DNA from 4 places in the Pantoea sp. PvP021 genome. Region 2 is predicted to be linked to each of the others. Evidence: predicted binding sites of a transcription regulator. Region 2 holds the regulator's gene; each other region holds the start of a gene.
The links. The regulator CRP, encoded in region 2, controls carbon source genes, mostly activating them, when cyclic AMP is high. The targets are predictions, from matches to a motif close to ATGTGANNNNNNTCACAT.
Positions count from the first base shown of each region.

Region 1 (7,843 bases), 190 kb from region 2:
TTTTGACGATGTGCAGAAAGGATATAAGTACGCTTTGAGAAGGGGTTTAACGCGGTGAGAATGGGATCCGAAAGTATCTGGCAGTCGGTGAAAACTGCCAGAATTGAGGAATAAAAATTCGTTATCAGTCACTAATTCTGATGACGATTTTGCCAAATGCACCACGGGAGAGATGCCGGAAGGCTTCAACCGCCTCATTAAAACTGTAAACCTGTTCAATGACGGGTTTAATATTATGTTTATTGAGGAACGGATTCATCCGATCAAACGAGGAGCGTGGTGCAACCGCAATGCCCCGGATTTTTGTCTGACGGAAAATTAACGGCATCAAATCAAGTTGTGCTGTCTGGCCGGTCAGAAATCCTACCTGAGCAATCGTACCGGCAACTTTTGTCGCAGCAATTGACTGATTGATGCCATTGCCCCCGGCGACATCTATCGTTACGTCAGCGCCTTTACCATCAGTCATTTCAAGCACTTTTCTTTCCCAGTCAGGGTATTTTTTATAGTTAATCCCTTCATCTGCTCCCAGTGATTTAATGCGCTCAAGGTTTGCATCGTTACTGGAGGTGGCAATGACACGTGCACCATAGGCATGCGCTATCTGAGCAGCGAAGACCGATACGCCACCGGTTCCCTGTACGAGCACGGTCTGACCGGGCTGCAGATTGCCGATATCCATTAGCGAGTACCATGCCGTAAGCGCAGCGATGGGAAGTGTAGAAGCTTCTTCATCGGTCATGCTGTCAGGCGCTTTAACTGCGCTGTCCTCATGAATAATCATGTACTCAGCCAGCCCGCCGGGTAACGGCATTCCAATACACCATGCTGGCTCATCGGCCGCAGGTTCACCCTCTAACCAGCGTGAATAGAGATGCGAGTTAACGCGATCACCCGTGCTAAAACGGGACACACCCTGCCCCGTGGCAACAACGGTACCCGTGGCATCAGAGACAGGAATCAGTGGCTTTGGAACCAGATGAGGCTCATAGAAGCCCTCTACTATTGCCTTATCCCTGAAGTTCAGAGACACCGCGCCAACTTTAACCAGAAGTTCACCCGGACCAGGTACAGGCGTTTCCACCTCTTCAAGCTTTAAGTTTTCAAGGCCAAAATCTTTCAGTAACCATGCTTTCATTTTGTCATTTCCCATGTGTATGCATCGAATAGGACGATGATAAAAAAAGCAGGGAGGCGTAAAAAGCCACGTAAAAGGACTTCAGTGTTACTGCAGGAGAAACAATCGGAATGAGATATAATCCGCAATACACTATTTCGGCAGGAATATTTTTTGCGGAGTTAAATGATGCGCTCGAACATGCTGGAATTGATGGATATTTTTGTTCACGTCGTTGAATTCCGTAGTTTCACCCGGGCCGCTGACGCCTTGCAGCTGCATCGCCCTGCGGTCAGTAAGTCCGTACAACAACTGGAAGACAAGCTTGGCGTTAAGCTATTGCACCGCACCACGCGCAGTCTGAGTGTGACCGTTGAAGGGGAGGAAATTTATCAGCGGGCTAAAACGCTGCTGAGTGATGCCAGCGATATAATGGCTTCTTACTCTTCAAATCAGCGACCTCGTGGCCAGCTGCGCATTGATGTTCCACTGGCGCTGGCGCACAGTATCCTGATCCCACAATTAAGCGAGTTTCAGGCTTTATATCCTGAAATTGAAATAGTCTTAACCGCTTCAGATCGCCTGACCCATTTAATTACAGAAGGTGTGGACTGTGTTATTCGTCTCGGTGAGCTTGCTGATTCGAATTTTATTTCGCGCAGAATGGGCAGCCTGCAGATGGTCACCTGTGCAGCACCCTCTTATCTGGATAAATATGGCACTCCTTTAACGCCTGATGACCTTAAAGATCACAAAGCCATTTATTTTTTTAATGAACACAGTCGGGACATCCAGGAATGGAAATTTGTCATGAATGGCGAAATTGTTTCACGGCATCCGGGAAGCAGCATACGAGTTAACAATTCTGACGTCCTTCTTTCCTGTGGCGTGGCGGGCCTCGGCATGCTTCACGCATTATATACGGCATTAAAGCCCTGCCTCGAAACAGGCCAGCTGAAGGAAGTATTATCGGGTTATGCGACTGTGACGAAACCGGTTTCTATACTCTACCCTGACCGACGCTATCTTCCGCCTAAGGTCCGGGTCTTTATCGAATGGTTTACTGAAATATTCAGGAAGAATCATCAGGGTTAACCGTGAATCTTTGTTTCGGCACAGGCAATCCCGTGACCCATTAAAAGTGCTTGTTTCCTGTTTAAGGTATGCCGCCATTTTGTCTGGCATCCGGAAATCTCCCGGGCAGATTAGATCACTGCAGCAACGTCTTTTCTGGCTCAAAGTGGCGCATAACGGGAAATCAGAAGGAGAGGAGTAGCAACAAACAGGATGCACCCGAAGTGCAAAAACGCGGGTTTAAATCAGCAGAAGCAAAGGCAGAAAAAGCAGAAAAGGTGATAATCACAGGTCGATCCCTGACCGCGATTATCGAGGGTTTCTTGCGAGGTGCTTAGTACATGGCACCCGGCGGTACGTGTTTGAACGTCTCAACGTAAGCGCGGAACACGTGTTTAAAAATACGTTTCATGGAACACCTGATTCAAATTTAGTTGAACATATACCGAAAAAGTATAGCTCCTGTGCGTTTTAACAGCAAATAAATTTGAACCAGATCACAAAAATGACGGTTTTATGTGCAAAAGCCCTACGCGGTGTAGCCGAGATGCTGCAACAGAATGGTGGAGCCGACGGCAATCAGCACTACTCCACCCAGCACTTCCGCCCATTTTCCCAGGATCGGACCAATAAAGCGCCCGACTAATACGCCAGTCGTCGCCATCACCGTAGTGGCTGCACCAATGGTCAGCGCGGTAGTAATGATGTTCACCTGCAGGAAAGCCAGACCCACACCGACAGCCAGCGCATCCAGGCTGGTCGCTACCGCGGTGGTCGCCAGTACCATAAAGCCATGGCTTTGCGGGGCTTCACAGGGTTCTGCAACAGCAGTCTGACGGAAGCCTTCCATCATCATACGGCCACCCAGAAACGCCAGCAGGATGAAGGCGACCCAGTGATCCCACGCCATGATGTAACGGCTGGCGGCCAGGCCAAGCGCCCAGCCAATCAGCGGCGTCAGCGCTTCAATTGAGCCGAAAATCAGACCGGTACGCAGCGCTTCTTTAAAACCGGGACGATGCAATGTGGCACCTTTGCCCAGAGCAGCAGCAAACGCGTCCATCGACATGCCCAGCGCAAGAATTAAAGTGGCAATAAAGGTCATGATTTATTCACCTGGGGCGAAAAAGCGGCAATTCACGCTGAATTCACCACACAAAGTGTTCAGTTATGAAAAAGTGGGCGCAGTCTACCATGCAAACCCAAAGATAAAAAGACAGTAAAATCAGGGATTTAAGTATAGCAAAGGCTATAACTCTTATCATCCGCTATGAATCGCGCTAAGTCGATGGTAGCAAAGCATTTTCTGACCATTTCTCTGGCCATGTAGTATGCCGGATGCGCACGAAGCAGCGCGCCACCATTGAACCGTGTCGCCGTTTACCGGAAAATGCCGGGCTGATAAATATGGGATACCGGTTATGAATAACCCTTTTGAAACGTTGATCGTGCCTGGTGGCATTTTACTGCTGGGCTTTCTCTCGGCGCTGCTGCTGCCCGCGCCCGCCTTTAGCGTGACGGTAGCGCAGCATCTGTTGCAGATGTTCCATTTGCAGGACCTGAATCAGCTCTACACGGTGGTGTTTTGCGTCTGGTTTTTGCTGCTGGGCGCACTGGAGTTTTTTGTTATCCGTTTTGTCTGGCGTCGCTGGTTCAGGGGCTGACCGCCTGCGCATCGACCAGCGCTTTTAGCCGTTCGGCACTGCGCGCATAACCTTCACGTGGCAGATGGGCCGTCCCCAGTAACAGGCCCGCACCGCGCTGATCCGCCTGCTGATACCAGATCGACAGCGGCGACGGTGCCATGCCCCACTCCACCGCCTGCTGCGCAATCACCTGATCCGGTGAACCGGCGGGTAAACGGACAATCACCGCCAGCCCGGCGCGTTGCAGGTCAGGAAAGTGAGGATGCAGCGCCGCGATCATCTGCTCCAGCCGCTCATGATAGACGCGCTTCATGCGCCGCAGATGCCGCATAAAGTGGCCATCCCGCAGAAATTCCGCCACCGCGTTGTGCAGCAATCCGGAGGAGGCAGGCGAAAGCAACGCGCAGACCTCACCGAATCGGGCCGTCAGCGCGGGTGGCACCACCATAAAACCGAGACGCAGTTGCGGCGTCAGCGTCTTGCTGAACGTGCCGATGTGCAACACCCGCCCCTGGCTGTCGAGCGCGGCCAGTGCCGGCGCGGCGCGATTGCCGGGCTGAAGCTCGCCGAGATAGTCATCTTCGATAATCCAGCGCTGCGCGCGGCTGGCCCAGTTAAGCAATTCATGGCGGCGTGCCAGGCTCATCGTCATGCCAAGCGGCGCCTGCTGTCCCGGTGTGACCAGCGCAAAAGCGGCATCCGGCGCGCGAGCAATCCCGGCCTCAACCTGCAACCCTTCGGCATCAACCGGCACGGCAACCGGCGTGACGCGCAGCGCTTCAACCGCGCGACGCGCCACCCAGAATCCGGGATCTTCCAGCCATGCTGTTTTACCCTGAAAATTCATCGCCAGCCCAATCAGTCCCATTGCGCCAGCATAGCCGCTGGTAATAATGATCTGGTCCGCCTGACAGCGCAGGCCGCGTGCCACCGCCAGGTAGGCCACCAGCGCCTGCCGCAACGCTAAGCTGCCGCGGGGATCGGGATAGCTGGCCGGTCTGCTGACCTGCATGCGCGTCTGACGCTGCAGAATGCGCAGCCAGACTTTGGCCGGGAATGCATCGCTGGCAGGAATGCCCATCTGGAAGGTCAGCGGTGGCGCTTCATACTCCTCTGCACCCTCCAGCAGCTGGCGTTCAGCCTCGGCATTGACCGGTTTTAACGGCGGTAATGGGCTGACGAAGGTACCCGCTGCGCCTCTGGCCTGCAGAAACTGACCATCAACCAGCATGTCATAACTGGCGCGAACGGTGCCACGCGCCACGCCGAGCTGAGCCGCCAGATCGCGGCAGGAAGGCAGACGTGCGCCAGGTTGTAAACGTCCTTCACCAATCGCCTGTTCGATCAGCTGGCGCAGTTGTTCACTGAGGCCACGTGACGCGCCGCGCTGCAGTGTCAGCGTGGAAAGCGGCGATGGACCAGTCAGACTCTCATTTTTTGGCACTTTATCTGCTCCATTGAAAGGCTGAAAATCGCCTTATCAACCCTGAATGAGGCAATAAGATGAGCGAACGTATCGATTTTCACAGTGCAGCACCGGCAGGCATGAAAGCGCTGGGCGGCGTATACAGTTATCTGGCACAAACCGATCTGCCGCTCACTTTACTGGAACTGCTGTTCCTGCGCATATCGCAGATTAATGGCTGTGCCTACTGCATTGATTTACATACCAAAGCACTGAATAAAGCGGGCATGGGCTGGGATAAGATCGTGCTGACCTCGGTCTGGCAGGAATCCGGTACGCTGTTCAGTGATAAAGAGAAGGCTGCCCTGCACTGGGCTGAATGCCTGACCCTGATTGCTCAGCAGGGTTCGCCAGACGACCGCTATACCGCACTGAAAGCGCACTTCAGTGAAAAAGAGATTGTCGATCTGAACATCGCGATTGGTCTGATGAACACCTACAACCGCATGGCGATAAGTCTGAAAAAGTTGCCCGCCAGCGCCAGTCTGTCATAAGTGAATCCGATGCGTGCGCCGGTGTGCACGCATTTTCGGACTCACAAAAATGTAACATTATTTTTACACAAGCAGCCTTTCAGGCTCTCTTCCCCCGATTCCCGTTATTCCTTACTGCATAATAAATCGCTAAATTTCAGCGGATTAAATAATTCCGCACGGTTCATATCCATTCCGTCGTTGCACCAGCATGGGGCTTTTCAGCAACATGCCATTTCCGTTAACCCACTGACTTCACACTAAAAAAACCCTAATACGCCGCTGGCCCTGATGATTAATTCTTATGCTGAATCATTTCTGCATTTAAAAAATAAACAAATGTTTAATTCAGATGCGAGAATGTTATATTCAGATGACAAAGCATAACGTGCAGTTAACGCGTTATTACCGCTTTAACCCTATACCTGAGACTTAACCTTTGAGAAATAGCGCAACGCGCTCGTAAGAAGCGTGACTATTTCGCCTGCAAAACTGTTGGGCTTCAGGTCAACAGAAGAGGAGATGTCGCCTCATGTGCAATTCAGCTGTAAACCTTGCGCTCGCGATGAGTGCCATGGCAAAGGACACCACTACTACCGCGCAGGAGCGCAAAGACGTTGACGTGCTGCTGATTGGCGCAGGTGTGATGAGCGCCACCCTCGGCGCGTGGCTGCAGGATTTAGAGCCGGACTGGTCCATCGAAATGGTGGAGCGGCTGGATAGCGTGGCCGAAGAGTCGTCCAACGGCTGGAATAACGCGGGCACCGGTCATGCGGCGCTGGCAGAGCTGAACTATACGCCTCAGCAGGCGGATGGCAGCATCGACATCTCTAAAGCGGTAACGATCAACGAATCGTTCCAGATTTCCCGCCAGTTCTGGGCTTATCAGGTTCAGAAAGGCAACCTGCGCAACCCTAAAAGCTTTATTCATAGCACGCCGCACATGAGCTTTGTCTGGGGTGACGACAATGTCGACTTCCTGCGCAAGCGCTTTAAGGCGCTGCAGAAAAGCACCCTGTTCCGTGGCATGGCCTACTCCGAAGATCCGCAGCAGATTGCCCGCTGGATCCCGCTGGTGATGAATGGCCGTGACCGCAGCCAGAAAGTAGCCGCGACCTGGACGGAGATGGGTACCGACGTGAACTTCGGTGAAATCACCCGTCAGCTGATCGCCTCGTTAGAGAAGAAAGCGAATTTCCAGCTGCGTCTGCGTCAGGAAGTGCGTGAGCTGAAGCAGCTCGCCGACGGTCGCTGGCAGGTGACGCTGCAGTGTCTGAACAGCGGCACGCGTCGCACACTGACGGCGGGTAGAATATTTATCGGTGCTGGCGGCGCAGCGTTACCGCTGTTGCAGAAGGCTGGCATCCCGGAAGCCAACGGTTACGCTGGTTTCCCGGTGGGCGGTTCATTCCTGGTAACGGAAAATCCGCAGGTCGTCGCGCAGCACATGGCTAAGGTCTATGGCAAAGCCAGCGTCGGTGCGCCGCCGATGTCCGTGCCGCACGTCGACACCCGCGTGCTGGATGGCAAGCAGGTGCTGCTGTTTGGCCCGTTCGCCACCTTCTCGACTAAGTTCCTGAAGCAGGGTTCGCTGATGGATATGTTCACCTCACTGAACAGCAGCAATATGCTGCCGATGGTGAAAGTAGGACTGAAAAGTTTTGATCTGGTGAAATACCTGATGGATCAGGTGCTGCAAAGCGATCGCGACCGGATGGACGCCCTGCGCGCCTATGTGCCGCAGGCGAAGCAGGAGGACTGGCGCTTAGTGACTGCCGGTCAGCGTGTGCAGATCATCAAGAAAGATGAGAAAGAGGGCGCCGTGTTACGCCTGGGCACCGAAGTGGTCGCCTCACAGGATGGCTCGATTTCAGCACTGCTGGGTGCATCGCCTGGCGCTTCTACGGCGGCACCGATCATGCTGGAGCTGCTGCACAAGGTCTGTCCTGAGCAGATGGCTTCGCCGGAATGGCAGAACAAAATCCGTACGGTGATCCCATCCTGGGGACGTAAGCTGAACGGCGACGTAGCGCTGACAGAGAAAGTGTTAGCCGAAACCAGCCGGATT
Region 1 is NZ_JBSRXX010000005.1:23,973-31,815, reverse strand. Features, by position in the region: gene ACVKSX_RS14775 (zinc-dependent alcohol dehydrogenase family protein) at 125-1,138, opposite strand; gene ACVKSX_RS14770 (LysR family transcriptional regulator) at 1,307-2,212, shown strand; gene azuC (stress response protein AzuC) at 2,526-2,603, opposite strand; gene mntP (manganese efflux pump MntP) at 2,721-3,296, opposite strand; gene ACVKSX_RS14755 (DUF1158 domain-containing protein) at 3,613-3,855, shown strand; gene pdxR (MocR-like pyridoxine biosynthesis transcription factor PdxR) at 3,845-5,281, opposite strand; gene ACVKSX_RS14745 (carboxymuconolactone decarboxylase family protein) at 5,341-5,796, shown strand; gene mqo (malate dehydrogenase (quinone)) at 6,308-7,843, shown strand, end outside.
Region 1: azuC (stress response protein AzuC) is a predicted target of CRP. The motif match lies at 2,677-2,694, and genes of this name have one in related genera.

Region 2 (7,843 bases):
AAAAGGGCTACCGGCAGGCGATTGAGGAGCTGGGGTATGTCTGGTCCGGCGTCTCCTACACTTACGAAATCTCCTGTGAGGCGGGCAGTCAGGGGCTAAGGGAGTTGATGGCGCTGCCGGAACCGCCGGATGCGGTGTTTGCGGTTTCAGATGTGCTGGCGGTAGGCGTGGTGCATGCGGCGCTGGAAGCGGGTCTGCGCGTGCCGGAAGATCTGGCGGTGGTCGGGTTTGATGGCGTGTCGTTTACCCGCAGCCTGAATCCGCCGCTGACGACCATCGAGCAGCCGATGAACCAGCTGGGCGCGCGTAGCGTGCAATTGCTGCTGCAGAAGATCCGCAATCCTAATGCGCCAGTCATCCGCGAGGTGCTGCCCTGGACGCGCGTTGAACGCGCATCCAGCTAATTTAGTGCCAGATTAACAGCACGCAGGCGGCGGTCAGCAGCCCCATGGCGAGGTTAAAGATTTTCCAGGCGCGACGGCTGCGCAGAATGCGGCCGATCATCGCACCAAATCCCATCCAGATAACACCCGATACCAGATTAACCAGAAACATGCCGATGCTTATCGCCATCACTGAATGGCGATATGCGTCACCGGCCAGGCTGAAACTGGCGACCGCGCCCAGCGCCATCAGCCAGGCCTTGGGATTGATCAACTGCAACAATCCGCCCTGCCAGAAGGGCATCGGCGCATCCGGCGCCTGATCGGTTTCCAGCTTCTCATAACTGGCGGTAGCGATTTTCCATGCCAGCCAGAGCAGATAGAGGCTACCGGCGATTTTCAGCACCAGGTGCAGCGAAGGATAGAGCAGGATCAGCCCGCCGACGCCAAAGGCCACCATCAGCAGCATCACCTGCATCCCGATCATGATGCCAATCATCAGCGGAATGGTGCGCATAAAGCCAAAATTAGCGCCCGAGGCAGTGAGTAACATATTATTAGGCCCGGGCGTAATGGCCGCGACCCAAAGAAATCCCAACATTGATAAGAAAAGACTCAGTTCCATGGCAATCGGGTACTCCTTACCCTGCAAGAAAAAACTTATCGAAGCTAACAGTGTGATATGGAACAGACAAGCTTTTACCACATGAAATTTACCGGACCGGAAAACGAGCACTTCACGCCTCCTGAGAGTCTGCGTAACGCGCACCTGCAGACCCTGCTGCCGCGCCTGCTACGTCGTCGTATCACGGGCGATCCCCACTGGCAACGTCTCGACCTGCCGGATGGCGACTTCGTCGATCTCGCCTGGAGTGAAGATCCGCAGTTCGCGCAGCATAAACCGCGCGTGGTGCTGTTTCATGGGCTGGAGGGCAGTTTTCACAGCCCCTATATTCATGGACTGATGGCGATCTGCCGCGCGCGCGGCTGGCTGGCGGTGGTGATGCATTTTCGCGGCTGCAGCGGCGAACCGAATCGGCTCAACCGCATCTATCACTCCGGCGAAACCGAAGATGCCCGTTTTTTTCTGCACTGGCTGCGCACCCGCTGGGGCCGCGTACCCACCGCCGCGGTCGGTTTCTCGCTGGGCGGTAACATGCTGGGCTGCCTGCTGGGCCAGCAGGGCGCAGCCGCTGAGGTAGACGCGGGCGTCATTGTCTCCGCTCCGCTGCTGCTGGAGCCCTGTAGCCTAAAACTGGAACGCGGCTTCTCACGCGTCTATCAATACTATTTGCTGGCGCAGCTCAAGAAAAATGCCCGCCGCAAACTGCACGCCTGGCCGGATACGCTGCCGGTCAATCTGGCGCAGCTGAAAGCGCTACGTCGACTGCGCGATTTTGATGATGCCATTACCGCCCGCGCCCACGGTTTTCTGGATGCGGCCGATTACTATCATCGTGCCAGCGCCATGCCCTGGCTGAAGCACGCAGAGAAACCGCTGCTGATCATTCACGCCAAAGATGATCCTTTTATGAGTGATGAGGTGATCCCGCACAGCAGCCAATTATCTGCCACTATTACTTATCAACTGACACCACACGGCGGCCATGTAGGTTTTGTTGGTGGGACATTACGCCAGCCTGAAATGTGGCTGGAACAGCGTATCCCCCAGTGGATCGCCCCTTTTCTGGATAACTGATCTCGTGATTATTCCCTGGCAACAGGTCTCACCTGAGACCCTTGAAAATCTGATTGAAACCTTTGTGCTGCGCGAAGGCACGGACTATGGCGAGCAGGAACGCAGCCTGATCGACAAGGTGGCCGATGTGCGACGTCAGCTGGAAACGGGTGAAGTGGTGCTGGTGTGGTCGGAACTGCACGAATCGGTCAATATCATGCCGCGCAAAGAATTTCGTGGCTGATGCACCCAACGGCATTTCGTGTTAACAATGCCTATTGCCCGACCTCACAGGGAGCTTTTCTATGTCTGCACGTCATCCCATTATCGCGGTGACTGGTTCCAGCGGCGCAGGGACCACCACCACCAGCGTGGCGTTTCGCAAAATCTTTCAGCAGCTCGATCTTCATGCGGCGGAGCTGGAAGGTGACAGTTTTCACCGCTTTACCCGCCCTGAAATGGATATGGCGATTCGTAAGGCGCGCGATTTAGGACGTCATGTCAGCTACTTCGGCCCGGAAGCCAATGACTTTGGCCTGCTGGAGCAGAGCTTTAAAGAGTATGGTCAGAGCGGACAGGGCCAGTCGCGTAAATATCTGCACACCTACGATGAAGCGGTGCCGTGGAATCAGGTGCCCGGCACCTTTACGCCGTGGCAACCGCTGCCGCAGAACACCGATATTCTCTTCTACGAAGGGCTGCACGGCGGCGTGGTAACGGCGCAGCACAACGTAGCAGAACAGGTTGATCTGCTGGTTGGCGTGGTGCCGATTGTGAACCTGGAGTGGATTCAGAAGCTGGTGCGCGACACCGGCGAGCGCGGCCATTCACGTGAAGCGGTCATGGATTCGGTGGTGCGCTCGATGGAAGATTACATCAACTTCATCACACCACAGTTCTCACGCACTCACCTCAACTTTCAGCGCGTCCCGACGGTCGATACCTCAAACCCGTTCGCTGCCCGCGCTATTCCGTCACTGGATGAGAGCTTTGTGGTGATCCACTTCCAGGCGCTGGAAGATATCGACCTCCCCTACCTGCTGGCGATGCTGCAGGGCTCGTTTATCTCGCACATCAATACGCTGGTGGTGCCTGGCGGCAAAATGGGTCTGGCGATGGAGTTGATTATGGGCCCACTGGTGAAGCGGCTGATGGAAGGCAAACGAATAGAGTAAGAGGCCAAAAGGGCCTTTCCAGACTAATGCCAATGCCAATGCCAATGCAGGATGAATCTGACAGCAGCGAAAAAGCTTAACACGCTGGGAACCGGGTCAGAAGAGGAAAGCGTCCCGCGCCTGGGACAAAAACGCCGGGAGCGTTTTTGAACAACGCAACGCGTTGGCCCGGCTACGGGCGCACCTCAGGGATGAGGTGCGTAATCGCGCGGGCCGAGCGGCCAGGGATTGGCTTAAGCGACTTTCCGATCTGACCCGGTTCCCAGCGCAGGCACAGTCTGACAGCAGAGCACGACAGATTTTGCCCGCGACCTTAAAAGATCCCTGCGGGTACTAAAGTTCGATCACTTCATAGCTATGCGTAATGTTGACGCCTTTACCCAGCATGATGGCCACAGAGCAATATTTTTCAGCAGAAAGATCCACAGCGCGTGAGACCGCTTTATCCTGGAGGGCTTTACCACTCACGATAAAATGCAGGTTGATGTGCGTAAAGATTCGCGGCGCCTCTTCACGACGTTCTGAGGTCAGTTTTACTTCACAATCAGCCACATCGTTTCGGCCTTTTTGCAGAATTGATACCACGTCAATCGCGCTGCATCCGCCCGCCGCCATCAGCACCATCTCCATTGGGCTGGGCGCTTTATCACCCGAATTTCCATCCATCAGTATCTGATGGCCGGATGAGGATTCTCCGAGGAATGTCAGCCCTTCTACCCATTTCACTCTTGCCTGCATGATTTTTGCTCCGGAATACGCTGTTTTGTCGCCAGAGTACGCTTTCGCCTGGTAAACAGCAATCCAGAGAAATCCGCCCGTAGCTGAAGCGAGACAACAGAAGACAGTCGGCAAAAGCTGTGCTACAAACAGTGCTGAAAATATTTTTCGTCACCCGATGACGAAGCCGGGAAGGATGATGCGCACTGCGCCTGATGCGGCCCGAATAATTTCCTGAAATGGAAACGCTTGAAGCTTTCACCGCCTGACAGGGAAAACTGCCCCCTGTATTTTGGGCACGATTACAACAGAGGATAATAGCGAATGGTTCTCGGCAAACCGCAAACAGACCCTACACTCGAATGGTTCCTGTCCCATTGCCATATTCACAAGTATCCATCCAAAAGTACGCTGATTCACCAAGGTGAAAAAGCAGAAACGCTTTACTACATCGTGAAAGGTTCCGTTGCGGTTCTGATTAAAGATGAAGAAGGCAAAGAGATGATTCTTTCCTACCTGAATCAGGGCGATTTTATTGGTGAACTTGGCCTGTTCGAAGAAGGCCAGGAGCGCAGCGCCTGGGTACGTGCGAAAAGCGCGTGCGAAGTGGCGGAAATTTCTTACAAGAAATTCCGTCAGCTGATCCAGGTTAACCCTGACATCCTGATGCGACTCTCATCGCAGATGGCGCGTCGCCTGCAGGTGACGTCTGAAAAAGTGGGTAACCTCGCTTTCCTCGACGTAACCGGACGCATTGCACAGACCCTGCTCAACCTGGCGAAGCAGCCAGATGCCATGACGCATCCCGACGGCATGCAAATTAAAATCACTCGTCAGGAAATTGGCCAGATTGTTGGTTGTTCACGTGAAACCGTGGGCCGTATTTTGAAGATGCTGGAAGATCAGAACCTGATCTCCGCACACGGCAAAACCATCGTCGTTTACGGCACCCGCTAATTCCTGTCACCCACGGCGTGATGGCAACATCACGCCGTTATTGTTTGTGTTGGGCCGATGTGGCGTCGAATTATTTACCATCCTGAAGTTAACTACGCCTTGCGGCAAACGCTGGTGCTCTGTCTGCCGGTGGCGCTGGGCTGGCTGGCTGGCGACCTGCAAAAAGGTCTGCTGTTCTCATTAGTGCCCGCCTGCTGCAACATCGCCGGTCTGGATACCCCGCATAAACGCTTCTTCAAACGCCTGATTGTTGGCGGCAGCCTGTTTGCCCTCGGCAGCTTTCTGATGCAGTGGCTTACCCTCCATGCTATTCCGCTGCCGCTGATCCTGTTTGCTATGCCCTTATTGCTCGGCGTTACCGGGGAGATCAGCCCGCTGCATGGTCGTCTGCTGCCCGGCACCCTGATTGCCGCCATCTTTACCCTGAGCCTGATTGGCCGCATGCCAATCTATGTTCCCCCGCTGCTCTATATCGGCGGCACGCTATGGTACGGGCTGTTTAACTGGTTCTGGTTCTGGCTGTGGAAAGAGCAGCCGATGCGCGAAAGCCTGAGCCTGATCTACCGCGAGCTGGCTAACTACTGCGACGCAAAATATACCCTGCTGACGCAGCTGACCGATCCGGAAAAGGCGCTGCCGCCGCTGCTGGCTCGCCAGCAGAAAGTGGTCGATCTGATTAACACCTGTTATCAGCAGATGCATATGCTGTCGGCAAGCCGCGATCACAGCCATAAACGGCTGACGCGCGCCTTTCAGGTGGCGCTGGATCTGCAGGAACATATCTCGGTCAGCCTGCATCGGCCGGAAGAGGTGCAGAAGCTGGTCGAACAGAGCCACGCCGAAGCGGTGATCCGCTGGAATGCCAAAACCATCTCGGCCCGGTTGCGGGTGCTGGCGGATAACATTCTCTATCACCAGCTACCCGATCGCTTTGCGATGGATAAACAGCTCGGCGCGCTGGAGAAAATCGCCCATCAGCATCCCGACAATCCGGTGGGTAACTTCTGCCTTTACCACTTCAACCGCATCGCGCGGGTCCTGCGCACCCAGAAACCCCTTTATCAGCGCGATCTGATGGCTGACCGCCAGCGCCGTCTGCCGCTGTTACCGGCGCTGCGCAGTTATCTCTCGTTTCGCTCATCGGCCCTGCGCACTGCCGGCCGCTTTGCGGTGATGCTGATGCTGGGCAGCGCGCTGGCGCTGTTCTTCAACATCCCCAAACCCTACTGGATCCTGATGACCATCATGTTCGTCAGCCAGAACGGCTACAGCGCTACCCGTGTCCGCATTCAGCACCGGGCGCTGGGCACTTTTGCCGGTCTGGTGATCGCGGCCGCCACGCTGCGCATGGCGGTGCCGGAGTCGCTGGTGCTGCTGATCATGCTGGCAATTACTTTTATCAGCTATCGCTTTACCCGCCAGTTCTATGGCTGGTCGATGATTGGCTTTACGGTCACGGCGGTTTACTCGCTGCAATTGCTGTCGCTGAATGGCGCGCAGTTTCTGCTGCCGCGACTCATGGATACGCTGATGGGTTGTCTGATCGCCTTTGGCGGGATGCTGTGGCTGTGGCCGCAGTGGCAGAGCGGCTTACTGCGGCAGAACGCCCATGACGCACTGGAAACCTATCAGGATGCGCTACGGCTGTTGCTGGGTGACGAACAGTCACCAGAGAAACTGGCTTATCAGCGCGTGAAGGTCAATCAGGCACACAATGCGCTGTTTAACTCACTGAATCAGGCGATGCAGGAGCCCGCATTCAACTCCCGCTATCTGAGTGATATGCGGCTCTGGGTCACGCACAGTCAGTTTATCGTCGAGCATATCAACGCCATGACGATTCTGGCGCGGGAGCACACCATGCTCACTGCCTCGCTGGCTGAGCGTTACCTGCAATCCTGTGAAATCGCGCTGCAGCGGTGTCAGCAGCGGCTGGAATATGATGGTGAAAGCTCACAGGTTAACCTGCTGGATGAGCTGGAGAACATCAGTGAGGGACCGATCACGGTGGTGGAGCAGCATGTGCGGCGCATTCTCGATCATCTGAGCGTGATGTACACCATTTCATCGCTGGCGTGGAACCAGCGGCCGCAACATGGCCGCTGGCTGATCAGACGCTTACGTAGAAACTAAGCTAGCCGTTGAGCACGTTGCCGACGGCCGTGGCGAAGCGGCTCATGCCCTCTTCGATGTCGGCAGGCTCAATGATCAGTGACGGGGCAAAACGCATCACGTCGGTTCCGGCAACCAGCACCATCACGCCTTCTGCGGCCGCGGCATTCAGGATGTCGCGTGCTTTACCGGCATGCTGCGGTTTCAGCGCCGCGCCAATCAGCAGACCCTTGCCGCGAATATCGCTGAAGAGATCATACTTCGCATCGATGGCCTGCAGCGCCGTGACAAAGTGCTGACGACGTGTCTCAACGCCTGCCAGCACATCCGGCGTATTGATAATATCGAGCGCAGTTTCGGCGATGGCGCAGGCGAGTGGATTGCCGCCATAGGTGGTGCCATGCACGCCCGGCGCCATGGTCGAGGCGATCTCGTTAGTGGTCAGCATGGCGCTGACCGGGAAACCGCCGCCCAGCGCTTTGGCTGAGGTCAGAATATCGGGCTGGATGCCATAATGCTCATAGGCGAACAGCTTGCCGCTGCGCCCCATGCCGCTCTGCACTTCATCCAGCACCAGCAGCGCCTGATGCTGATCGCAAAGCTCACGCAGTCCCTGCATAAACTCCTGCGTTGCGGGCACGACGCCACCCTCCCCCTGAATCGGTTCAACCACAATGGCGCAGGTATGATCGTCAATGACCGCTTTTACTGCGTTCAGATCATTGAACGGCACATGGACGATATCCGCCGGTTTAGGCCCGAACCCATCAGAATATTTTGGCTGTCCGCCGACCGTGACGGTAAACAGCGTCCGGCCATGA
Region 2 is NZ_JBSRXX010000005.1:214,251-222,093, reverse strand. Features, by position in the region: gene ACVKSX_RS15660 (LacI family DNA-binding transcriptional regulator) at 1-404, shown strand, start outside; gene ACVKSX_RS15655 (LysE family translocator) at 406-1,008, opposite strand; gene ACVKSX_RS15650 (hydrolase) at 1,066-2,082, shown strand; gene ACVKSX_RS15645 (YheU family protein) at 2,087-2,305, shown strand; gene ACVKSX_RS15640 (phosphoribulokinase) at 2,367-3,236, shown strand; gene ACVKSX_RS15635 (OsmC family protein) at 3,570-3,974, opposite strand; gene crp (cAMP-activated global transcriptional regulator CRP) at 4,278-4,910, shown strand; gene ACVKSX_RS15625 (YccS/YhfK family putative transporter) at 4,968-7,043, shown strand; gene argD (bifunctional acetylornithine/succinyldiaminopimelate transaminase) at 7,045-7,843, opposite strand, start outside.

Region 3 (7,843 bases), on a different contig from region 2:
TCACCAGCCGGTCGCAGGCGATAAACAGGCCGATATAGAAACCCAGCTGGAGCGGCAGGCTGAGCCATTGCACTGCGCGGTTGCTGCGTAAAGTGAGCGCTAACGCCATCACCTTGTCTCCCCGATTAAATTGATGTCACCAGTATAAATCGTCAACAGTAGGTGAAAAAAATGAATTAAAATTATCGAAATCATGCCTGAAAGGAATAGTTATGGATGTCCGCGCCCTGCGTTACTTTACTGAAGTCGTACGCCAGCAAAGCTTTACCCGTGCGGCGCAGAAGCTGTTTGTGACGCAACCGACCATCAGCAAAATGTTGCGCCAGCTGGAGGAGGAGCTGGGCTGCACGCTGATCCTGCGCGATGGTCGTCGTCTGCACCTCACCGACAGCGGCCAGGCGGTCTATCAGCGCGGCCTGGCGATCCTGCAGGAGTTTCATCAGCTGGAAGCGGAGATTGGTGACATCAACCAGCTCAAAACCGGTGAGCTGCGACTGGGTATTCCGCCGATGGTCGGTATGCAGATCGCCGGTTCGATTTCCGCGTTTCGCCGCCGCTATCCCGGTGTGAAGCTGAAAATCTCTGAATTCGGCGGTCTGACCGTCCAGCAGGCGGTGCTGGCGGGCAGTCTGGATATCGCCCTGACCGCGCTACCGGTCGATGCCGAGCTGCCGCTGAACACCCTGCCCCTGATGCATCATCCGCTCTGCGTACTGCTGCCGCGTCGCCCGGAGTGGCTCAGCCGCCAGCAGATTGGACTGGCAGAACTGGCAGAGCATCCACTGCTGATTTTTAATGAGGAGTTCTCGCTGAATCGTCAGCTGATGCAGGCGTTTCAGCGGCTCAACCTGACGCCAACGGTGGCGGTTCGCAGCGGACAGTGGGATTTTCTGGCGGCGATGGTGCAGGCGGAGATGGGGCTGGCGATTCTGCCGGAGCCGATCTGTCAGCGGCTGGATAAGCAGTCGCTGCTGTGGCTGCCGCTGGAATCGGAGCTGAAGTGGAGTCTGGGATTGATCTGGCGGGAAGGGAGTTATCTGTCGCGCAGTGCGCAGGCGTGGATAGCCTGTTGTCGCGAGCATTGGCCGGATGAGCCGCCGCGCCTGTCGGTGTGAAAGGCTGGCACGCCGCATTAACGCGCAGGCGTGCCAGTCAGGACTTACTCCTCTTTTTCGATCAGCAGCGCTTCCAGCAGATCCAGGTCGTGCAGTAACTTCTGCATCGTCTCATTGGAGATTTGCTGGGTGGCGCGCAGATGATAGACCTCAGCACGTTCGGCACGCAGTCCGGTCAGGCGGAAGCGACGCTCCAGGTTCTCGGCGAACAGCGCGTGTTCAAGGTCATTCTTCCCTTCAGCGCGACGACGTAAGTTGCCAATCACCCGCAGACTCACCTCTTTAAGCAGCTCCGGATCGATGTTCTCTTCCGACTCATTCTCCAGCCGCTCTTCCATCTTGTGCAGGCTCTCAATGGCTGCACCTGCCATTACCGCACGCGCATTCTGCAACTCGCGACGGTGTGCGCCTTTATCAATAGTATCAATGCCGCGCAGCAGAATCGGCAGAATCACTACCCCTACCAACAGCGAGAAGAGAATCACGCCGGTGGCGATAAAGACCAGTTCATAACGCGCCGGGAAAGGCTCGCCGCTGGTCAGGAACAGCGGAATCGACAGGACACCGGCCAGGGTAATCGCGCCGCGCACACCCGCAAAGGAGGCGATCAGCAGTTCACGCAACGAGTAGTTGGAGAACTCCAGCGGCTTCTTCTTCAGCAGGCGTTTGCTGAAGCGCTGCATAATCCACAGCCAGCCAAAACGCACGATCATCAGCGCGGCATAGACCAGCCCGATATCGGCAAACAGCATCCAGAGCTCGACGTTCGGATCGGCCTGCGCCTGATCGACAGAGGTCTGCAGAATATCCGGCAACTGCAGGCCCAGCATCAGGAAGACCATGCCGTTAAAGACGAATTCCAGCATCTGCCAGACGCTGTTGGCACGCAGGCGCATCGCCAGCGGTGCCTGACGAATAATACCGGAACGGGTGATGGTCATACCGGCCGCCACGGCCGCCAGGATGCCTGAGACACCCAGATGTTCAGCAATCAGGTAAGAAGCGAACGGCAGCAGCAGCAGCAGTACGGTCTGGGTAGCCGGATCGTCACCGCTCCAGCGGCTGAGCAGGCGCAGTGACTTACCGTAGAGCCAGCAGATCGCGACACCCGCAATCAGACCACCCACCGCCACTTTCAGGAACTCAACGCTGGCACCACCCCAGGTAAACACCATGGTACCCATGGCGACTGCCACGGCAAATTTCAGCGATACCAGGCCCGAAGCGTCATTCATCAGGGCTTCGCCCTGCACGATCGACATAATCTTCTTGGGAATACGGCCTTCACCGACAATGCCTGAGAGCGCCACGGCATCGGTCGGTGACAGCACCGCCGCCAGCGCAAAGGCAGGGATCAGCGGGATACCTGGTACCAGCCAGTAGATCAGATAGCCGATGCCGATCACGGTAATCAGGACCAGCGCCAGTGCTAAGCCAATTATCTCGCGACCATGATGCAGGAACTCACTGATCGGCGTCTTCCAGCCATCCGCGAACAGCAGCGGCGGAATAAAGAGCACCAGAAACAGCTCCGGGTCAAAGTCGACATGCAGACCAAAAGTTGGCCAGGCCAGCATCGCACCCACGGCGATCTGAACCAGCGGCAACGGGATCTGAAAAGGGAGGATACGAGCCGCAACGCCAGAGAGCGACACGACCAGCGTCATGATGAGAATTGTAAAAAAGATTTCCATGCTTTCCTTAGGCGTCGTTTCTTTCAATCATTGGTTAAGCGCTAAAGTGTAAAACAAACTGCGGTGAAGATTGTCAGCTACGCGTGCGCCGGGCGGGAAAATAGTGGAAAATTCCGGACGTGCAGCCGCACGCCCGGTTGTACAGTCAGATCGCCCAGCCACCGGCGTAAAACGCCACCAGCGCGATAGCAATAATGACGGTGCCGACGTTGAGCTTGCGCCATTCCCCCGCGAAGAGACGCCCCACGACCAGGCTGGCGAAACCGATCATAATGCCCGTGACGATGTTACAGGTGAGCACGATAATCACCGCCGTTAACAGGCCCGACATCGCATCGACAAAATCATTAAAGTCGACTTTCGCCACATTACTGAGCATCAGCAGACCCACATACATTAATGCAGGCGCGGTGGCGTAAGCCGGCACCAGATACGCCAGCGGTGACATAAACAGAATGGCAAGGAACAGCAGGCCGACCACAATCGCGGTAAGACCGGTTTTACCCCCCGCCGCCGTTCCTGCCGCCGATTCGATATAAACCGCAGCCGGTGACGCGCCCACCAGACCCGCGAACAGGCTGCTGACGGAGTCGCTAGTCAGCGCACGGCCACCATTGATAATCTGGCCCTGTTTATCCAGCAGATTTGCCTGACCCGCGACCGCGCGAATGGTGCCGGTCGCGTCAAAGACCGCCGTCATCACCAGTGCCAGCACGCTTGGCAGCACGACCGGCTGCATCGCGCCCATAATGTCGAGGCTGAACAGCAGCGACTCACCGCTGGCATCACGCAGGCTCGGCAGCGCAAACAATCCTTTGTAGCTCACCGCCGGATCGAAAATCAGCCCCAACAGCGAAATGGCGATAATTGTCATGAGAATACCGCCGGGCATCCGGCGCTTCTCCAGTCCAATAATTGCTGCCAGTCCCAGCAGCGTCATCATTACCGGAAAAGTGGTGAAGTGCCCCAGCGCCACCGGCAGGCCCGGTGCCGGGTTTTTCACTACCAGGCCTACACCGTCAGCCGCAATCAGCAGCAAAAACAGGCCAATTCCGACGCCAGTGCCGTGCGCCACGCCCATCGGCAGGTTACGCAGGATCCAGGCTCGAATGCCGGTCACTGAGATCAGGGTAAACAGCAGGCCCATCAGGAACACCGCGCCCAGCGCAACCGGCACGCTGATGTGCTGGCCCAGCACGAGGCTGAAAGCGGTAAAGGCGGTTAAGGAGATTGCACAGCCAATCGCCATCGGCAGATTGGCCCACAGTCCCATAATGATGGAACCAAAGCTGGCAACCAGGCAGGTGGCGACAAACACGGCAGTAGGGGGAAAACCGGCCTTGCCCAGCATTCCTGGCACCACGATAACGGAGTAGACCATCGCCAGGAAGGTGGTAAGTCCGGCCAGAATTTCCTGGCGCACGCTGCTGCCGCGCGCCGAGATCGAGAACCAGGCGTCCAGTTTTCCACTGGCCGGGCGTGATTCAGTTGACATAGTTGAGCCTCAAAAATTTTTGTTGTGTGGATCGCTCTGCGACCATCGCTGTCCCTGGAATAAGCGGGTAGACGGCGTCACTGTCGGGTTTTACCCGGCAGGCAAACGTTTACCTTGCCGCAGATAGTTGGCCGCCAGAAGCGGCCAGATAAAAAGGCATGCGATTATCCGGCGTTTAGCGGCACATTTTCAACTGTCAGAGGGAGATTCTTCAGCATAAAGATCAGGCTTAAGTCGCCAGCAGCCACGTGGCCCAGGCCGACGTCAAACGCTGACGCCCTGAAGTTAACGCGATTTTCAGGGGGATGCGCACTGGCGCAGCAGTGATGAGACACGACCCGCCAGTGGAAGAGGGGAATTAACCTGGCAGCGAAAGCTCGCCGCCCTGATCGATCGCGCGCTGCCAGGCGGCACGCTGTTGCACAGTCTGCAGCCATTTCTGGCTGGCGGGCATCTGCTCCAGTCCGGCACGTCGCGCAAGCGCCAGCAGCGGAAAGCTCATCTGGATATCAGCGATACTGAAGCGCTGACCGGCGAACCAGGGATTTGCAGCCAGATGCTGTTCGATCATCTGCATGTGTGGCTTAAGCTGTTTATCCAGGAACGCTTTCTGCACGCCTTTACCGAATGCCGCCCCGACCGGGCGCAGCAGCCACGGCACCGGTGCTTTACCCATCTGACCGAAGATCAGCTTCATCACCAGCAGCGGCATCAGCGAGCCTTCGGCATAGTGCAGCCAGTAGCGGCACTGCAGCCGCGACGCCTCATCACTCACTTTGAGCCGGAACTCGTGATCATATTTCTCTTCAAGATATTCGAGAATGGCACCTGACTCTGCCACTACCTGGTTCCCGTCGGTAATGACCGGTGATTTTCCCAGCGGATGCACTTTTTTCAGCGCCTCCGGGGCCAGCATGGTCGGTTCGCGTTGATAGCGTTTAATCTGGTACGGCACTTCCAGCTCTTCCAGCAGCCACAGCACCCGATGCGAGCGCGATTTCTCAAGATGGTGAACGGTGATCATCATGATTCCCTGTGTTTTGACCTTCACCAAGTATAGACGTCACTCCACATCCGGATGTTTATCATCCTGTTCCGGGTCAAGCAGCACCGCACCCGAGCCCTGCTGACCCAGCCGGTCGCCGGGATTGCGCAGCGGGCAGTCGCGCATCGACAAACAGCCGCAGCCGATACAGCCATCCAGGTCATTACGCAGGCGGGTCAGGGTTTCAATGCGCTTATCCAGCTCTTCGCGCCAGTGCTGCGTCAGCGCATCCCACTCCGGTGTCGACATGCGCTTGTCAGGCGGAATGTGATCCAGGCTGTCACTGACCGTTGCCAGCGGAATGCCGATACGCTGCGCAATCTTGATAATCGCGACGCGTCGCAGCACGTCACGGCTGTATCGCCGCTGATTGCCGCTGTTGCGGGTGCTGAAAATAAGTCCTTTTGTCTCATAAAAGTGCAGTGCCGAAACCGCCACACCGCTGCGGCGCGCCACTTCACCCGGTGTTAAGACCGGTTTCGGATAGTTGCGTTCTTTTTTCATCAGGCTCTTTACCTCAAGTTAACTTGAGGAATTATACTCGCTCTCCATCAAAACCACTAAACTCCCATTACCGCTTATTAAGCACCAGAAGGATGAGACCATGATGCAAGAAGAGATCATTCATTCCCTGACGCACTGGATTGACCAGAACCTGGATAAGAGCCTGTCGATCGATGAGGTTGCCGCAAAATCGGGCTATTCGAAATGGCATCTGCAGCGTATGTTCCGTTCGGTAACGAAACAGACGCTGGGTGGCTATATTCGCGAGCGCCGTCTGACGCTGGCAGCGGAAGCGCTGTCACAGACACAGCGGCCGGTTTTTGATATTGCGATGCAGTATGGCTATGACTCGCAGCAGACCTTCTCCCGCGTGTTTCGTCGTCAGTTTTCACAGACGCCTACCGCTTACCGCCATACCATGCGCCGCCAGGCGATTCAGCGCCCTCGCCTGCTGAGTTTTGGCTGCAATGACGGTATCAGTAGCTTCACCCAGCGCACGACCGGCGAGTGCTGTCCGGTTCGTTGACCCCTCAGATGCGCCCGCCCGGGCGCATCTGACTGATTTCCCCACCGTTCTTCTGCTACTACTCGCTATTCCCTCACGCCGCTACCATACCAGAGTCAAATTTTGTTCAAAATTTAAAATCGGGTGATATAATGTGACCCAAGTCACACTTTGAACCTGGGTTGACGGCGAAAAAGCACCCCCTGACACACTTTTCCGCCGCCGGTGATGTCCGCAGATTGTCAGGAATACTTACTGATATTGAGGTCCGGCCGATGGCTACGTTAACCGCCAGTTTACTTGTTATGCGTTGGGAATTGCTGAGCGCAGTCATGATGTTTTTTGCCAGCACCCTGAAAACCAAACTTCGTCAGGATAGCCGTCACGTGATGGCATTTATGTGTGGCGGGATTGGTTTAGGCATGACCTGCTGGTTTGTTACCGGTCTGATGGGCATTACCCTGAGCATGGATAACGTGCATAACTTTCTGGAAATCTCAAAGCATGCCTTTATCGATGTGATGAGCCAGGCGCCTGCTGACTGGCCGATGCCCTGATTTTTGCGCATAAAAAACCCCGCTAAGCGGGGTTTTTTATATTGCTGTGTGTGCTTAAATTTTCTTCAACATGGCAGGGATATTAACATCCTGCACTGTAACGCCCGGGCTCTGCGTTCCGCGGCGGTCCTGAATCCACATATCTCCCATCATCTGATTTAAACCACGATCTAATCCGGTGACCAGTCCTGCACCTGGGGTGAAGGTCAGTTCGCCAAAGTAGATCCGCTCATCATGGATATACCAGTCCACACGCACGTAGTCGAAGTCACTGGCCAGCTTCTTGCTCAGTTCGAGCGCATGTTCCAGTGACGGCATAATCGGTGAGACATCCAGACCGGTATCGCGAATCTTGTGATAGGCCTCATTGAGGTTATTCACGTAGAAATTCATCGACAGCAGCGGCTGGCAGCGGTTGTAGATCACCTGCAGCACATATTCGAACTTGCCATCACGCTTGTTGAACATATGAAACTTGTAATCAATCGGCGCGCTTTTGCCATCACCAATGTACTTCTCAACCAGGATACGTGGCTTGATGTAGCGATAGTGAATCTCACGCGCTTCGTTGGCGAAGTCGGTCTTCAGCCAGCGATAGCAGTCATGAATGATCTGCTGCTTGCGCAGTGCGTCCGGCTCCTCCAGCAGAATCTCTACCATGTTGGAGGCGTGGTTCGGCTTGATCACCGTCCCCTTCCAGCAGGGTAAGCTGTTCAGCGTGGTCGGGTCAGTGGTTTCGTGTACCAGCGGGATCAGGTATTCATTACCGATTTTTTCAGCAATGAATTCGCGCACCGAGTACTTATCTGACAGACGACCATAGCTCTGGTAATCGCCGAAGATAAACTTACGGTACAACACCTTCTCGTTGAACACTTTTGGCTGACGCAGATTGGGCAGCTTTCTGAACTTATGGAAGTAGTAGATG
Region 3 is NZ_JBSRXX010000007.1:153,735-161,577, forward strand. Features, by position in the region: gene ACVKSX_RS17825 (CidA/LrgA family protein) at 1-109, opposite strand, end outside; gene ACVKSX_RS17830 (LysR family transcriptional regulator) at 213-1,115, shown strand; gene ACVKSX_RS17835 (Na+/H+ antiporter) at 1,160-2,809, opposite strand; gene ACVKSX_RS17840 (NCS2 family permease) at 2,955-4,304, opposite strand; gene ACVKSX_RS17845 (glutathione S-transferase family protein) at 4,663-5,328, opposite strand; gene soxR (redox-sensitive transcriptional activator SoxR) at 5,368-5,853, opposite strand; gene soxS (superoxide response transcriptional regulator SoxS) at 5,954-6,379, shown strand; gene ACVKSX_RS17860 (YjcB family protein) at 6,634-6,915, shown strand; gene ACVKSX_RS17865 (ATP-grasp fold amidoligase family protein) at 6,970-7,843, opposite strand, start outside.
Region 3: ACVKSX_RS17860 (YjcB family protein) is a predicted target of CRP. The motif match lies at 6,511-6,528, and genes of this name have one in related genera.

Region 4 (7,843 bases), on a different contig from region 2:
CGCTGCTGGAGCACTACTTCAGCAACTATTTGCTGGAAGTAGAGCATCAGCTAGGCGGAACAGGAACGGCGAGAGAGCGACTGCTGCGCTATTTTACCTTCTGGAAAACCACCCAGGGCGCAGACCTGCCTGAAAGTAAATGTCTCGTGGTCAAGCTGGGGGCGGAAGTCTGCGACCAGTACGATAACATGCGGCATGTGCTGGCAACGGGCACCCATGAAATTGTGCTCAAAATTGCCGCCTGCCTCCGGCTCGGTCAGGAAGATGGCTCCCTGCCCGCCGTAACGGATGCCACTGAACTGGCAGAAGAACTCTATCAGCTCTGGCTGGGGGCTTCCCTGATGGCGAAAATCCACGATCCTGACAAAGCGTTCAGTCAGGCAATGAACGCAACAACACGGCTACTTGGGTAGCCGGTTTTTTTTATCCATTTACTAGACGACCGGTCAACTATTAAGAGGTTTATATGACTGACAACAGTACCCGTACCGATTTATTCTCACCTGTTTCGATGGGCAGCCTTCAGCTGTCAAACCGCATTGTCATGGCACCGGTCACGCGTAGCCGTTACGGTGAAGAGGGTGTGCCTGATGAACTCCATGCTACCTACTATGCACAGCGTGCCGGGGCTGGCCTGATTATTTCTGAAGCCACCAACATCTCTCCGCAGGGACGCGGCTATGCCGCTACGCCGGGGATATGGAGCGAAGAGCAGGTGGCTGGATGGAAAAAAGTCACTGATGCGGTTCACGCTAAAGGCGGCAAAATCGTCTGCCAGTTATGGCACGTGGGCCGTTTTTCAAGCGTGGAACTGCAGCCTGAGGGCCAGCGTCCGGTTGCGCCATCTGCCATCAAAGCGGAGGGACAGACTTATACCGTAAACGGTTTTGTGCCGGTATCGACGCCGCGGGCGCTGGAAACAGAAGAAATCCCCGGCATAATTGAGCAATACAAACGTGCAGCTGAAAATGCCCTGCGTGCCGGTTTTGACGGCGTTGAGGTGCACTCCGCCAACAGTTACCTGCTCGATCAGTTCCTGCGTGATTCCACCAATCACCGTACTGACGCCTACGGTGGCTCTATTGAAAACCGCGCCCGCCTGACGCTGGAAGTGACAGAAGCCATCATCAACATCTGGGGCAATGACAAAGTCGGTATCCGCCTCTCTCCGGTCACGCCTGATGCCGGTAACACCCCGCCAGACAGCAATGTTATGGCGATGTACGGCTACCTCATTCAGCAACTTAACCGGTTCAACCTGGCTTATCTGCACTTCGTTGAAGGCGCGACGGCCACCTCTCGTGATGTGCCTGCCGATGTGGACATGGACGCGCTGAGCGCACAGTTCAACGGTCCGTTTATTGGCAATAACAACTATGACCTTGAGATGGCCATCAGCCGCCGCAACGCCGGAATTATTGATGCGGTTGCCTTTGGACGCCTGTTCATCTCCAACCCGGATCTGGTTAAGCGTCTGCGTTACGGTGCCGCGCTGACCATCGCGCCGAAAGAAGCCTATTACGGCGGTGGTGCAGAGGGTTATACCGACTGGCCGGAAGCCAGCTACTGATAACGGTTTATGGCGGGTGACTACCCGCCCCTTTCACCAGAAGGAGATTTAAAAATGAATTACCTGCAACAGAAAACAGCCATTATTACAGGTGCATCCTCCGGGATTGGTGCGGCTACCTCGCTTGAACTTGCGCGTCATGGCGTGAATATTGTGGCGGCAGCACTGGACCAGAACGGCCTTGATACGCTGGTACGCCAGATTGAAGCTGAAGGGGGACGCGCTGTCGGCCTGGTAACCGATGTTACGCGTCTGGAAGAAACCCAGGCGCTGGTGAAGTTCGCCAGTGACACCTTCGGCTCCATAGACATACTGATTAACAATGCGGGCCTGATGCTTTTCTCAAGCTGGAGTGACGTTGCCTGGGAAGAGTGGAACAAAATGGTCGACGTCAATATCAAAGGCTATCTGAACGCCATTGCCTCTGTGTTACCCGTTATGCTGAAGAAAAATGAGGGACAGATCCTGAATATGGCATCGGTTGCAGGTCATCAGGTGGATGCGGGTGCAGGGGTTTACAGTGCAACAAAATTCTTCGTCCATGCCATGACAGAATCGATGCGCAAAGACTTAGGAGTTAATAACGGGATACGCGTCAATACCATCAGCCCTGGCGTAATCAATACCGGCTGGGCCGATAAAGTCGGCGATCCTCAGGGCCGTAAAGTGGCTCAGGAACTCAATAAATTAGCCATCAGCCCACAGGATGTGGCTAATGCGGTGGTGTATGCACTTAATCAGCCGCAGAACGTTACCGTCAACGACCTGATCGTTTCTCCCACCAGACAAAACTGGTGATATCCGGATAAGAGCGTCGGGGTTGCTATGCCATCCACCCTGCCCCGATGCTGATTATCAGGGCAATACTGCCCCGGCATGGCTCGCACGCCCTGATGCTACTTTTTCTGCAATTTTTACCTGATTAAGCCGCCGGGCTATCACTCGTTGCATCGCCTGAAAATTAAGAAGAAAACAGAGTAACTCAGAATTAATTCTTATAGGTTAACAGGCAAAACAGCCCAAACACTGCACTCCGACAGGGCAAATATTACATTAAATCATAGGGTAAATGCCGGCTTAGCGAGTGACAAGCTGTGATCAAAATTCCTGTCATAGTTTTTTTAGCTTAACCTTTTCTTAAGATTAATCTTATAACCTCGTCTCTGTATTAGCCCATGTTGGGCTGTTCCGGAGTATCACCCTATGCAAAATAACAACACAGCTTCTCACTCTCTCAGTAAAGTTCCGGCCGTTACCGCGGCTTTCTGGTTAACCAAAATCGCTGCGACTACCCTGGGTGAAACCGGCGGCGATGCGGTGACCATGTCGATGAATCTCGGTTACCTGACCGGGACATTGATCTTCGCCATCATCTTTCTGGTCGCGGTGGTGGTGCAGATAAATCGCCACAGTCTCAACAAATGGATTTACTGGTTCACCGTGGTGGCCACAACCACCGTTGGCACGACGATGGCAGACTTTGCCGATCGCTCACTGGGCATAGGATATTTAGGGGGCACCGTGCTGCTGAGCACCCTGCTTATCCTCTCGCTTTTCCTGTGGAAAATCACCTGCGGTACGGTTGCGGTCAGTTCAGTGAGCAACGGCGTCACAGAGAGTTTTTACTGGGTCACTATTATGTTTTCACAAACCCTGGGCACGGCCTTAGGTGACTGGACGGCGGACACTGAAGGGCTGGGCTACGATGGCGGGATCCTGCTGTTTGTTGGCGCGCTGGCAATCATCTGGGCGGCCAGTCGCTTTACATCACTTTCGCGTACGGGGCTCTTCTGGGCGGCCTTTATCCTGACCCGACCACTGGGTGCCGTGGTCGGCGACTTTCTGGACAAACCCCTTGCCTCAGGCGGACTCGCGCTAAGCCGCTACGGTGCCTCGCTGACACTGGCGCTAATCATCATCGCTCTTCTGGTGATACTGCCCCAGCGCCCGGCAATCAAGACCGCCACGGCGAGTTAAAAAACGTTACTGGCAGATTTACAGATAACGCATCGACTTAAACGTAATCAGGGCCGCCAGCGATGGCGGCTTTTTTATTATCTGATGCGTAACAGGCTACATCAGACAGAGCGCTCAAATGAGACGATTTGACCATCGGGTGCAGCAGCGAGTACCGGCAGACTCTCTGCTGGCTCCTGCATTTTCACCCGAAACGCCGTGTTGCTGGCATCAAGGAAAACGGTTCTCAGATGACGGTTACAGATGAACCATATTTCATCGCGGTCATTTGAAAGAATGTAGTAAGCATCTGATGTTTCAGAGGGGTTAAAACAGCCCAGCGCGCGATAAGCCGTCTGCGGGGTAAAACCGCTGGAAAGCGGCAGTGGCCTGGGGCCATGCGCTAACTCTTCAATCCTGAGGTAAAGCCCCTGTTCAAGCCACAGCATAATGTCACTCCCTGAGAGTAGAGAAACCGGGCTGAACGTGTCGGCTGCATTACCGCGAAGCAGAATGCCCGTTCACTGACCGATTTAGTGATCGGATAATTTTTCCGACGTGCAGAATCGTTATCCTGATCTGAGCATAGCAGCGGCGCGTTCTTATGCTTTTTTTATCTGCTTGCGGTGTTCTGCTACTCAAGGCGACTGGCGAGCAGCCGCAGCTGCTCAGCAATCTGCTTCAGATCACGCTGCTGCTGACCGGCGATACCCGTCGAGCTGCGTACCACCAGTTTTGCCGGAAGGATAGAAGAGGAACGCTGCTCATCCTGCTCACTGGCTAACAACAGACGCGCAACGGCCTCTTTGCCCTGTAAATCAAGATCGAGCGACACCGTGGTCAGCGCCGGATGGAAGAAGGCACTTTCATAGGTGTCATCGTAGCCAATCACCGAAATCTGCCCCGGCACCGCTACACCGCGCTGATGCAGCGCGCTCAGCACTCCCAGTGCCATCTGATCATTTCCCACCAGCAGCGCGCTGAACTCCGGCGCTTCACGCAGCAGTTGCAGCACGCCGTTGTAACCACTTTGCGCATCCCAGTTACCGTGGCTGACGCTGACCGGCTTCAGACGATAGCTCTCCAGCGTATCCAGCCAGCTCTTTAACCGCAGATTGGCAGAAACCGACTCCTCTGGCCCGGCCAGCAGAGCAAATTCCCGATGCCCCTGCTCATAGAGATATTTGACACTGGCACGGGTACCGTCAGCCGGGTTAAACGAAACGTTAAACACCGCGCTGTAGGGATCAACATCAAGAAACAGGCACAGGATATCGTCGTTCTCCTGCACGATCTGCTCCGCATCACTGCTCTCCAGCGGGACGTTGATAATCACCTTATCCACGCGCTGCGACTTCAGCTCATTGATACAGTTCTGCAGACTTTGATTGACGTTCTCATCAATCATAGCGATCAGCACCTGATAGTCAGCGGCATTGGCATATCGTTTAACCGCAGCGGCCACCTGCGAAGGAGCATGCAACGCCAGCGATGTGGTCACCAGACCCAGCGTTGTGCTCTGCTTACCCACCAGCTGTTGCGCCAGTCTGTTTGGCACGTAGCGCAGGGTTTCAATAGAGTTCTCCACCTTGCGCCGCGTTGATTCTGAGACGTTTGCCGACTTATTCAAAACCCGCGAAACCGTCTGATAAGAGACGCCAGCATGGCGGGCGACATCCTCTAAGGTGGCATTTTTTGATTTCATAATTCGCATCCCTGATTACCGATGGCGGAATGGTATCACAGCAGCCGAATAAGCCAGGTTACCGCAGTCACATTGCGCAAATAAAAAGTAAAAGTCATACCTTCACATCACGAGATTTGGTGATCTGATTCACTAATCGTTACAAATACCGCCACTTTATTTGCACCACATCACACATTATCGCGATTTTGTTTGTCACTCATCTGACAAAAAGCGTTAACTGCCGCTGTCATGTGAACGTATTACAAATAAAATTGAGGATAACATGGAAACAAGGTTACGTACTGCTGCTGTGGCGCTTGCTGCGGCCCTGACCTCCCCGACGCTCTATGCTGCTATCGACAACATTGATTTCCATGGCTATCTGCGTGGTGGCGTTGGCGTATCGCAGGATGGCGGTATTGAAGAGTATCAAAAGAACAAGATTGGCCGTCTCGGCAATGAAGCCGACACCTACGGCGAGGTTGAGCTGGGCAGCGAAGTCTACAAAAAGGATGACGTCAGTTTTTACGTCGACACCATGGTCAGCATGTTCTCCGACGGTTCTAACGATAACGAAACCACCTTCGGTGACGATGCGCAGTTTGGTTTGCGTCAGCTTAATCTGCAGATCAAAGGGCTGGTGCCGGGTGACAAGAATGCGGTGATCTGGGGCGGTAAACGTTACTACCAGCGTCACGATTTGCACATCATTGATACCAAATACTGGAATATCTCCGGCTCCGGTGCGGGTATCGAAAATTACACTCTGGGCCCGGGCGCGATCTCCTTTGCCTGGATCCGTGGCGATGCCAATGACGTCGATTACCGGGTGGATGGCGATAACGACGTCAACATTAACTACCTTGATCTTAGGTATGCTGGCTGGAAACCGTGGAGCGGCGCCTGGACCGAGTTTGGTATTGATTACGCCATGCCGAACACCACTAAAAAGCAGGAAGAGTATGGCGGCCTGTATGATGCGGAAAACGGCGTTATGCTCACCAGTGAAATCAGTCAGGATATGTGGGGCGGCTATCAGAAACTGGTATTCCAGTACGCCAATAAAGGCCTGGCACAAAACATGATTTCACAGGGCGGTGGCTGGTATGACATGTGGAACGATACCCGCGATGCCACCGGCTACCGCGTAATCAATACCGGCCTGCTGCCAATCACCGACAAGTTCTCCCTGAATCAGGTCTTTACCTGGGGTTCAGCGGATGACGTCACCGCGCAGACCAGCAAAAGCACCCTGCTGTCGCTGGTGGGTCGTGGTCAGTATCAGTTCACACAGTATGTCCGCGGCATCGGCGAAGTGGGTAGTTTCTGGCAGAAAGATGAGAACAAAGTGGGCAGCGACTACAAACAGGCGGGTCAGAAATATACGCTGGCGCTGGGTCTTGCAGCCGGTCCCGAATTTATGTCACGCCCGGAACTGCGTCTGTTTGCCTCTTACCTGAATGACTCAGAAGACGGACACAGTTTCCAGGACAACACCAGTAACAACACCTGGAACTTCGGCGTACAGGTCGAAGCCTGGTGGTAACCAAGCAGTCTCCTCATTGTGATCATTGTTAAGCTCTTATGCAGGGGCTTATTTGGATAACCGGCGACGGTTATCCATTTTTTTTACTCCGGCTGAAGCGGCTTAAAGAATCGGGCTTCCAGCAACTGACGCAGCTGATCGGATTGCGTACCAAAGATGGCATGAACTTCCTGCCCCAGAATCACCACGCCAATCGCCCCCGCCTTCTGTAATCCTGCCGTATCTACCGCCCTCAGCGATGTCACTTTCACCCGCAGCCGGGTTAAACAGGCGTCCACCTGCTGAATATTTTCACGCCCGCCAAAGCACTCTACAAGACGCTCCAGCAGCGCACTGTCAATCTCAACCTCTTCCGCCGTCAGCGGCTGCCGACTGAAATATTGCTTAAACGATTTCAGACTCACCATGTTGTTCTCCTCCAGATAATAAAAAGGCGGGCTGATGCCCGCCACTCACGACTGATAAACGAAAACGAGGGGGACTGGCTTCAGGGCACTCACAGAAAATACACTCTTCCTGCCCTCAAACCCTATTCCTCCGCCACAAAGTCCGCAATTAAAGCCACGGCAGAACTTCACACACATAACTCCTATGCTCAAAGCTCAGCCTGCCAACAAATTTAACCAAACCTGCTCATTATCCACAGTTCCCGCACCCTCCTGCCACAGACAATGCCCAAACTCAAAGCGATGGGGGCATATGCCTGGAGCAAAGCATCACGGGCCAGGGATGGCCCGTGCTGAGCTGGCAGGGATGCCATCTTTTGCGTCTTTGCGGAAGGCATATGCCCCCTGAGCCAGTGCTCAGACTGCCAGCAAACTTAATCAAGCTGCTCCATATCAACAGTTCCGGCAACCTCCTGCCACAAACAACGCCCAGACTCTAAACGATGTGGGCATTTGCACCCTGAGCTAACCCTCACCCTGCCATCGAGCGGCATTCAACTAACTTTAAAGGCTTGTGCCTTCAGTTAGCGGCACACTCAGAACGCGACATCCCCACGGCGCCAGCAGCAGCGATCCCCCCACAACCGAGCCATCGATCAAATCGCTGAGCCCAGCAGGCAACGACAGCTGCTGCACCT
Region 4 is NZ_JBSRXX010000002.1:214,996-222,838, forward strand. Features, by position in the region: gene ACVKSX_RS10150 (TetR/AcrR family transcriptional regulator) at 1-413, shown strand, start outside; gene ACVKSX_RS10155 (alkene reductase) at 467-1,570, shown strand; gene ACVKSX_RS10160 (SDR family oxidoreductase) at 1,625-2,368, shown strand; gene ACVKSX_RS10165 (COG4705 family protein) at 2,774-3,547, shown strand; gene ACVKSX_RS10170 (hypothetical protein) at 3,649-3,975, opposite strand; gene ACVKSX_RS10175 (LacI family DNA-binding transcriptional regulator) at 4,161-5,231, opposite strand; gene ACVKSX_RS10180 (maltoporin) at 5,497-6,759, shown strand; gene ACVKSX_RS10185 (glucose PTS transporter subunit EIIB) at 6,843-7,166, opposite strand; gene ACVKSX_RS10190 (beta-galactosidase) at 7,710-7,843, opposite strand, start outside.
Region 4: ACVKSX_RS10180 (maltoporin) is a predicted target of CRP. The motif match lies at 5,390-5,407, and genes of this name have one in related genera.